DNA from 3 places in the Janthinobacterium sp. BJB401 genome. Region 3 is predicted to be linked to each of the others. Evidence: predicted binding sites of a transcription regulator. Region 3 holds the regulator's gene; each other region holds the start of a gene.

Region 1 (3,275 bases), on a different contig from region 3:
ATCAGGCCCCGGTTGAAGGCCGTCACGGCCACCTTTTCATCGGCCGCGCCCGTAAATAAAATCTTCTTGCACGGCAAGTCGCGCACGGCCTGGCAAAATTCCAGGCCATTCATCTGCGGCATCGAATAATCGACCACCAGCACGGAGGGCACGGCAAAGCGCTGCGCCTGGCCGCTGATGCGCCAGATACGCTCGATGTCGAGCGCCACGTTGCACTGGTCGGGCGGCAGGTTTTGCGTGTCGAAATTGACGTGCAGCGGCGTTTCGCCCGGTTGCGCGCTCTGGCGTAGCCAGTGCAGGGCGCTGCTGGTGTCGTGGAAGGTCTTGCGCGCCAGACCGGGATCGAGCTGGAACGCCAGGCTTTTCAGGAAGGAATCGCTGTCGTCGATCAATACGGTCAGGGTCGGATGGGTGTAGACGGGCAGTTGCATGCGTCACCTTGCGGGGAAAGAGGATTGGAAGCGGGCCGGCATGGGCTGGGGAAACTCCAGGATAAAAATCGCATACGCGTGCTCGCGCGACACGCAGCGGATGCGCGCCTGCCAGGCCGTGACGATCTGCTGGCACAGGGCCAGGCCGATGCCGCTGCCGTTATGTACGGGATAGGAGTAAAAACGCTCGAAGATCAGCGGCAGGCGATTCTTCGCGATGCCGCAGCCCGTGTCGATGAACAGCAGCCTGGGCACGGGACGGGCGCCGTCGATGACGATGCGCACTCGTCCCTTGCCGGCCCGCTGGATGGCTTTCAGCGCGTTTCTCAGCAGGTTCAGCAGGATTACCACGCACAGTTCGTCCTGTCCCGCGAACTGGAAGTCGGCGCGCACGTCAACCTTGACGCTGCCGCGCTGGCTGTTGCCGGTAAATGGGTAGCGCTTGAGCACGGAATTCACCATTGCCAGCATCGATAGTGCCTGGCTGGGCTGGAGGTTGCGGTTCACGGCACTGGCGCTCATCAGGAACAAATCGATCATGTGCTGCATGTGGCGCACTTCGAACTGGATGCGTGTTAGTGCTTCCTGCAGCGGGGGCATGTCGTCCACCTGGCCGGCCAGCTGCGGCAGCAGCCGGCGCATGCCCCGCACATTGGCTTCCACGCTGGTCAGCGGCGTGCGCAGCTCGTGCGCCACGGAACCGAGTCCGGCCGCCAGGCCTGCCAGCCGTTCCCGTTCCAGCACCTTGCTGCCCACTTTCACCACGGACAGCGCGGCAATGGTAAACCAGTGCACGGGCAGTTGCTGCAGCACTTCACGCTGCAGCAGGAAGCCGCCTTCCCCTTGCAGGATGACGGCGAGGCAGGCGGCGCTGGTGCCGATCAGGTAGGCGCGGCAAGCCAGTTTCGTTTCGAAATGAAACAGCACGACCAGGCCGATCAGCAGCGATTCGCTCCAGATGGACGAAGCATGGTTCATCACAAACATGAAGGTAAAGAAGAAGGGCAGGATGTAGCTGAGCGCGAACAGCAGGTAGCGCGACAGCCAGCGGGCCGAGAAGCGGCGGGCAAACAGGCCGGCCACGCAGATGCCCACGCCCGTCAGGCGCAAGGTCAGGTTTTCATAGGCTTGCGGAAAAAAGTAATGCCACAGCAAATAGTACAGCGGCATCGCCACCGTGCCCACGGCGGCCAGCATGGCGACCCTGCCAGCCAGGTTTTCATGCGGCATGCGCTCATGCAGCAGCGAATGGAGCAGGCGCCTGCGCCAGTATGTCCATCGTGCTTGCAATTGCTGCGTCATGACTCTGCCTTGATTCTCTTCAGAACATTATCATCGCGTAAATTTTCCTGGTTGAACGGTTATCTCGCCGGACATTGATATACGTCAATGGATGGGTTGGCGAGACGGTCAAGGCTTTAATCCGCAGCAAACATTTCCCTAGGAGAAAACTCATGACCATCGCTACCAGCTTGCCCATCCCGTCGTTCGCCCGTGCCGAACACTGCCTGCCAGACTACATCGTGCGGCGCATGGATGCGCATCACATCACGCGCATCGAAAAATTGCTGGGCGGCCAGCATCCCCACGCCTGGCAACCGACACCGGCCCATGCCATTTTTCTGGCCGGCAACGACTACCTGTCCATCGCCGCGGAGCCGGCGCTGGTGGCGGCCCAGGTGGCATCCTTGCAGGCGCATGCGGGCGGCATGCTGATGTCGGCCGTGTACTTGCAGGAAGGCAGCGAACAGCACCGGCTGGAAAGCCGGCTGGCCCGTTTCATGGGCTGCGAGGACGGCATCCTGGCGCAGTCCGGCATGGCGGCCAACGTGGGCTTGATCCAGTGTATCGCCAGCCCCGGCATTCCCGTTTATCTCGACATGCAGGCCCACGCCTCGCTGTGGGAAGGCGTGCTGTCGGCGCAGGCCCAGGCCGTGCCTTTCCTGCACAACGACATGACCCACCTGCGGCGGCAAGTGGAAAAGCATGGCCGCGGCGTGATCGTCGTCGACGCCCTGTACAGCACCAACGGCAGTCTGGCGCCGCTGCTGGAATTGCTCGAAATCGCCGAGCGCAGCGACTGCGTGGTGGTGGTCGACGAGTCGCACTCGCTGGGCACGCATGGCCCGCAGGGCGCCGGTCTGGTGGAAGCGTGGGGCCTGGGCCACCGCGTGCATTTCCGCACGGCGTCGCTGGCCAAGGCCTTCGCGGGCCGGGCCGGCTTCATCAGCTGTTCCAGCCGCTTCAAGGGCTATTTTTTGTCCGAATCACGGCCCGCCATCTTCAGTTCCTGCCTGCTGGCGCATGAGCTGGCGTGGCTGGGCGCGGCGCTCGATTTCATCATGGCTGCCGACGGACGGCGCGCCACCTTGCGGCGCCATACGCTGCAGGTGCGCGAAGGCTTGCGCGAACTGGGCTACAACGTCAGCGATGGCACGGAGCAGATCGTGGCGCTGGAGGCGGGCGGCGAACCTGCCACCCTGGCCCTGCGCCAGGCGCTGGAACGGCAAGGTATTTTCGGCGCCATGTTTTGCGCCCCGGCAACGGCGAAGAACCGCGCCCTCGTGCGCCTGACCCTGAACGCGGGACTCGACGAGGCGGCCATCGACCGGGTGCTGGTGGGCTGCGCCGCCATTCGCGCCGAAGCGGGCGTGGAACAGTGGCAGTCGACGCGGCGCCTGCGCAAGCTGGCGCTCGTGTAAGCGGCAGGCAGGCTGGCAGCGTCAGCCGGCCAGCTTGCCGAGGATGGCCGACAGCGCCGCCAGTTGTTCCGCCGGCGCGTCGTGCAGCAATTCGCGTCCCACCGCCTGCGCCGTGGCGCTGGCATGTTCCAGCAATGCCAGG
Region 2 (3,275 bases), on a different contig from region 3:
GGATGGCGGAAACATAGGCGCGGTAATTGCTCAGGTCCTTGGGCAAGCCCTCTACCGTGAAGGTCGTGCCGGCTGCGACGGGCGCTGCCCATTGGAAGACCAGTTCGCCCTGGCCGAAATGGATGGCCAGGTAATCATAGTCCGCCGCACTCGTGAAGGAATTCCCCCCGCCGCTGGCGCCTGCCGTGGTGCCGGCGGTACAGCCCGAAGTGGCATTGTCGCAAAATGAGACGGCCGCACCCAGGCTGATGCCGAAAACGCTGTTGATTTGGCTCTGGATGTTGGCTGGACTCTGCGGCACGAGATTGTCGTCATAGTATTTCACCATGGTGGCTGGCGACGGCGAGTAAGTGACGGTGCTGCCTTCGATGCTGAAACCGCTGGCCGGTCCCACGTCGATCCATGTAGCTGCCTGTGCCATGCCCATCAAGGCCGCAAGGGCGGCCAGTATGGATGTCCGTATGGCAATGCTTGTTATGCTTTTCATGAAAATCCCCTTTGGTTTTATTGCAGGCATTTCACTGCTTCAGGGTGCGCGCCGTCCGGTCAGGGAGGTCGACTTGTCGCCCGGTCGCCTTTGCGTGAGTACGCATATGCAAGCTTAGTCTTGATATAAATTAATACAATTTAAATAATACTATTGGCATGCTTGACAACATCGCATACGGCTATGTATGGCTGTGCTGGCGAGGGCCTATGCGGGAATAGACATGGCGTGACAAGGCGTGCCAGCTTGTGCTGGCAACGCCTTGAGTGGGAAGAGGGGAGGCGGGTTTCAGTCGCTGTTATTGCTGACGCCAAACAGGCGATCCTTGGCGTTGAGCAATTTTTGCACCTTGGCGCCCATTTTCATCAGCTGCGCCATCGATTCGGGCGACAGGCGCTGCAAGTCGTCGAACCAGGTGTTGGCCAGGTCGACCAATTCATACATTTCGCGCATGCGCTCCTGCGCATACTGGTCGACGGGTTCCGTGGCCGGCGCCAGCAGCGATTCGCGCAGCACCGTCAGGGTAGGGGCCACTTCGCGGCGGCGGCGCTCGGCGGCCACCACGCGGAAGATTTGCCACACATCGCCCAGCGAGGAAAAATACTCGCGCCGGTCGCCGGGAATGCGCGACTGGCGTATCAAGCCCCAGCCCTGCAATTCCTTCAGGCCGATGCTCACGTTCGAGCGCGAAAAACTCAGGTGTTCCGCGATTTCATCCGCGTGTAAAGGGTGCTCCGCGACAAACAACAAGGCGTACACTTGCCCCACCGTGCGGTTAAAGCCCCAGCGGCTGCCCATCTCGCCGAAATGGCTGACGAAGGTCAGGATCAGCGGCGTCATTTGGATATGTTGAGTTTTCATAATTATCTGAATTTTTTCACGCCACACCCGCAGGGTCAATTGATATATGTCATGTTTCGCAGTATTATACAAAATATCGAATTTACAGAAAATTCTGAAAACTCAAAAAGTATAGAGATGCCGACCACGCCACTGTCTTTGCCCCGCTTTATTCTTCCCCGTGCCGCCAGCCTGGCGCAGGGCGGCGCCGCCTTGTTGTGGCTGCCCCAAGCGGCCTTGCTGGCCTGGGCCGTGCAAGCCATGCTGGACGGTGCAGCGTGGCGCGCTGCCTTGCTGCCTGCCGCTGGCGTGCTGCTGCTGGGCGTGCTGCGGGCCGGCTGCGAAGCGTGGGGCGCGCGGCGCATGTATGCGGCGGCGCGCGTGCACCTGTCCACCTTGCGCGCGCAAGTGGCGCAAGCGCTGGCGCGCCGTTCGCCGCTGGACCGCCAGCGTGCGCAGTCGGGCCAGGCGGCCAGCGTCATCGCCGAACAGGCCGAAGCCATCGTGCCGTATCTGGTGCGCTACAAGCCCGCGCGCTGGAAAGTCATGCTGGTGCCGCTCGTGATCCTTGCCGTGGTGACGCCGCTGTCGTGGATCGCCGCCTTGATCCTGCTGATCGCCGCGCCCCTGATTCCCGTCTTCATGGCCCTGGTCGGCATGGGCGCGCAAGCGGCCAGCCGCGCGCAGATGGTGGAAATGGGCAGCATGAACGCCTTTCTATTGGACCGCCTGCGCGGCCTGGCCACCCTGCGCGCGCTCGACGCCGTCGATGCCACGGCCGAACGGCTGGACGCCTCGTCGCAATCCGTGCGCCGGCGCACGATGGTGGTGCTGCGCATCGCCTTTTTGTCGTCGGCCGTGCTGGAACTGTTTTCCGCGCTGGGCGTGGCCATGGTGGCGGCCTTCATCGGTTTCTCCTTGCTGGGCAGCATCAATTTCGGCACCTGGGGCCGGGAACTGACCTTGGGGCAGGGCCTGTTCATCCTGCTGCTGGCGCCCGCGTTTTTCGAACCGCTGCGCGAACTGGCCGCCGTCTGGCACGACAAGGCGGCCGGCGAAGCGGGCCTGGCCGGCCTGCACGACCTGGCGGCCGACGGCGTGCCGCTGCCCGGCGCGGAGGTCCTGTCTGCCGTCGTCTCCGCCGCCGCCATGGCCGTGGCGCCGCCGCCCGCTATCGACATCCATCAACTGCGCTTTGCCCACCCTGGCGAAGCGCCCGTGTTCGACGGCTTCGACCTGACGGTGCGTGCCGGTGAACACGTGGCCCTGCTGGGCGCCAGCGGCACCGGCAAGACCACCTTGCTGTCGCTGCTGGCCGGCTTGCTGCCCGCCAGCGGCGGAGACATCCGCATCGGCGGCGTGCGCCTGACCGACAGTACCGTCAATACCTTGCGCCAGCGCATGGCCTGGATGGGCCAACGCCCGCACGTGTTTGCCGCCTCCGTCAGCCAGAACGTGACCCTGGGCCGCACGGGCGCCAGCGCCGCGCAAGTGACGCAGGCGCTGCACCTGGCCGACCTGGCTGCCGTGGCGCAGGCGCAGCCGGCCGTCATGCTCAGCGATGGCGGCCAGGGCTTGTCCGGCGGCGAAGCCGTGCGTCTGGCGCTGGCCCGCGTGGCCCTGCATCCGCATGCCGACTTGCTGCTGGTCGATGAACCGACGGCGCACCTGGACAGCGAAACGGCGGCGCGCGTCACGGACGCCTTGCTGGCACTGGCGCAAGGCAAGACGATGATCGTCGCCACGCACGACCCCGTGCTGGCTGGCCGCCTGCAGCGCACGGTGCAGGTCGATGCCCTAGCCCTGGCGCAGGAGCAGCAGGCATGAAAACTTCCCTCATATCGAACCCCGTGCTGCGGCAATTGCTGCTGGCCCAGCCCGGCAAGCTGATCGGCGGCGCCTTGCTGGCGGCCCTGACGGCGGTGTCCGGCATGGCCTTATTGGGCTT
Region 3 (3,275 bases):
GCCGCGGCTGTTGGTGCTGACCATGCTGCCTTCGCCATCTTCCTTCAGCAGCTGGGTCGTCGTCAGATTGGCGTTCGGCTGGCGCGGCTGCAGCAAACGGCTGGTATCGGGGTGCAGCACGTAGCGCGGCACGGCGCCGCGCGTGAGGATGAAGTAATAGCCGCTCTTGCCGACCTTTTCCGAGCGCAGGCGCCCCAGCAGATTGTCCTTGTACAGGCGCAGCACGCCGATCACCACGCCGGCCACCTGGCCATCGGCGGTGAGCACGGGCGCCACCATCTGCACGATGGGCATGCCGCTCGATTTACCGAGCATCGGCTCGGTGATCATGGGCTGGCGCGTGCGCAGGACGGTCTGGAAATACTCGCGCTCGGCAACGTTGATGCCGGCGCGCCCCGGCACTTCCGGCATGTCGGCCACGACGGCGCCTTGCGCGTCGAGCACCAGCACGTCGTCGAACAGCACCAGCATCGAGCGGCGCGAATAGTATTCGCGCAATTGGGCGGGCCGGGCGATCAGTTCCGGCGGCTGCTGCCGGGCCGTCAGGGTGACGATCTGCAGCAGCATGCCCAGCTTGTCGTCGAGCTCGGCAGCGGTACGGCTGATCAGGGATGACTGCTGGCTCAGCAGTACTTTAGTGAAATCGTCGCGCATGTGCTGCACCTGGATCATGGTGACCAGCGCGATCATGGCGATCGAGGTCAGGCTGGTGGCCAGCGCGACTTTTGCTTTGATGCCGAGAGGCTTCATGATTTCCTTTTCAGTACCGGGCGGCACAGGCGGCAAGTAATGCTGTCAGGAATTTTCCTATCAATGCCCCAGCTTGGCAAGCGGCGCCGCGCAAATTGCCCTCCCCGCATGGGCTTTTGACGATGTTGCCATATAATTAAAGTCGGAACGTCGTTTATTCAGCGAAATTGCGGTGAAATTGGCACACGGCAACCCTGTATGCAGTAAACTTGTTGTTGCATTTTCTAAAAGGTACCGACATGACTGAAGCGCTACTCACTCCAACCTTGCCTACAGTGAACGTGGAAGCGTTGCGTGCGCGATGCTCGACCTGCAGCATGCATCAATTGTGCCTGCCGATGGGCCTCGATATGGGCGACATGGACAGGCTGGACCAGATCATCGGCCGCCGCCGCAAGATCGTGCGCGGCGCCTCGCTGTTCCGTATCGGTGACTCGTTCCAGAATCTGTACGCGATCCGCCTGGGGCACTTCAAGACGTACCAGATCAATCCGGGCGGCGAAGAGCAGGTGACGGGCTTCCAGATGGCCGGCGAACTGCTGGGCATGGACGCCATCAGCGCCGACCGCCACCACTGTAATGCGGTGGCGCTGGAAGACAGCGAAGTGTGTGAAATCCCGTTTTCCAGCCTGGAACAATTGCTGGGCAATATGCCGACCTTGCTGCGCCATTTCCACCGCATGATGAGCCAGGAAATCACGCGCGAGCAAAGCGTCATGCTGTTGCTGGGCAATATGCAGGCGACGCAGCGTTTTGCCGCCTTTATCGTCAACCTGGCGTCGCGCTACGAAGCGCGCGGCTATTCGAGCAGCAAATTCCAGCTGCGCATGTCGCGCGAGGAAATCGGCAACTACCTGGGCCTGACCATCGAAAGCGTCAGCCGTTTATTGTCGAAATTCAAGAAGGAAGGCTGGCTGCGCGTCTCGAACCGAGAAATTGAAATCTTGCAGCCGGCAAAACTGAAGGCCATCACGGCCGGTACCGACGTCTGCAAATAAGGCTTACAGTTCCTCGTCGGCATGCAGTGCGATGCTGCGTTGCAGCGGCCAGGTCCAGATGCCGGACAGGCGCCACTCGCGCTTGTCGTTTTCCACCAGCACTTGCCAGCGGCTGCGCTCGAGCATCGGCAGCGCCACCGAGAAATTGCCGGCCGCATCGGGCCGCACCAGCAGCTTGATGTCCTTTTCCGGCAGCGTCGCATGCGCCAGGTGCAGCTGCAGCGGACCCTGGTAAGCTTTGCCGAAGCTGTGCACGGAACCACTGAGGCGCGCTGACGCCACGTCGTAGGACAAGCTGGTAGCCATCGCCAGGTCGCTGGCGATCGTGTCGCGCTTCAAATCCTGGTTGATCGCCTTGCCCTGCTTGTAATAGTCGCCCACCACCAGCGCATCGGGTTGCGTAAACGCGATATAGCCCATGAAGCTGCCGACGACCACGGACAGGCCGGGACCGATCATCAGCAGCCATGGCCAGCGATGCTTGTACCAGGGATCGGCGGGGGCTTGCAGTTTCAGACTGTCGGACATTTTGTTCTCCTTGGGGTCAGACCCTTTGGGTCTGACCCCAGCTTTTGCTTCTGGGTTGAAAATGCAGTAAACCTACCGCATGTTGAATGCTACCCCTACGGCGAAATACCGGGGTCGGACCCAGAGGGTCCGACCCCGAATCAACATCACCGCGGCACGATGAATACCGCGCTTTCACGCACATGCAGCGAGGGGTTGTCCAGCGATTGCAATTCGATCGCAATCTTGTTCGACCCCTTCTCGCCGACGCCGTGCGGCACGCGCAGGCGGATCGGCCAGCCCAGCGTTTCCGTCGGCTGCAAGGTCACTTCTTCGCGCGTCAGCAAGGTCAGGCCCGGCAAGCCGGAAGCGCTGATCTTGAAATGCTGGCTTTGCTCCGAGGTGTTCATGATCTGCAGGCGGTAGACGTTTTCGATCATGCCGTCTTCCACTTCGCGTCCCATCGAACCGCGGTCGCGGATCACGTCCATTTTCAGGGGCGTGCGCAGGGCCAGCGAGGTACATACGGCGATGATGATCAGGGCCAGGATGGAAGTGTAGATCAGGACGCGCGGGCGCATGGCGCGCTGGCGTATCTGCTTCGAATTGAAGTTGTTTTCCATCGCATGGTCGGTGCTGTAGCGTATCAGGCCACGCGGCCGCTCGACCTTGTCCATCACGCTGTTGCAGGCATCGACGCAGGCGGCGCAGCCGATGCATTCATACTGCAGGCCGTTGCGTATATCGATACCGGTCGGACACACCTGCACGCACAGGGTGCAATCGATGCAGTCGCCCAGCTTGTCGTTGTTGCCGGCCTTCTTGCTCATGGCGCCGCGTGGTTCGCCGCGCTTGGCATCGTAGGTGATGATCAGGGTGTCCTGGTCGAACATGGCGCTCTGGAAGCGCGCGTAGGGGCACATGTATTTGCACACCTGCTCGCGCAGCCAGCCCGCGTTGCCGTAGGTTGCCAGGCTGTAGAACAAGACCCAGAACCATTCCCAGGGACCGAAATTCAAG

The links. The regulator FNR, encoded in region 3, switches genes on or off when oxygen is low (the NO sensors DNR and NnrR bind a similar motif). The targets are predictions, from matches to a motif close to TTGATNNNNATCAA.
Region 1: the regulator FNR is predicted to act here: its motif matches at 1,808-1,821, upstream of cqsA (alpha-hydroxyketone-type quorum-sensing autoinducer synthase).
Region 2: the regulator FNR is predicted to act here: its motif matches at 1,388-1,401, upstream of cydD (thiol reductant ABC exporter subunit CydD).

The regions. Positions count from the first base shown of each region.
Region 1 covers NZ_JABXFH010000004.1:203,855-207,129, forward strand. The annotation lists gene HWE17_RS05035 (response regulator) at 1-431, opposite strand, end outside; gene HWE17_RS05040 (sensor histidine kinase) at 435-1,733, opposite strand; gene cqsA (alpha-hydroxyketone-type quorum-sensing autoinducer synthase) at 1,886-3,133, shown strand; gene HWE17_RS05050 (MarR family winged helix-turn-helix transcriptional regulator) at 3,155-3,275, opposite strand, start outside.
Region 2 covers NZ_JABXFH010000007.1:154,995-158,269, forward strand. The annotation lists gene HWE17_RS28610 (PEP-CTERM sorting domain-containing protein) at 1-487, opposite strand, end outside; gene HWE17_RS07495 (GbsR/MarR family transcriptional regulator) at 776-1,327, opposite strand; gene cydD (thiol reductant ABC exporter subunit CydD) at 1,466-3,154, shown strand; gene HWE17_RS07505 (amino acid ABC transporter ATP-binding/permease protein) at 3,151-3,275, shown strand, end outside.
Region 3 covers NZ_JABXFH010000003.1:67,729-71,003, reverse strand. The annotation lists gene HWE17_RS03320 (response regulator) at 1-750, opposite strand, end outside; gene fnr (fumarate/nitrate reduction transcriptional regulator Fnr) at 990-1,748, shown strand; gene HWE17_RS03310 (FixH family protein) at 1,752-2,276, opposite strand; gene ccoG (cytochrome c oxidase accessory protein CcoG) at 2,423-3,275, opposite strand, start outside.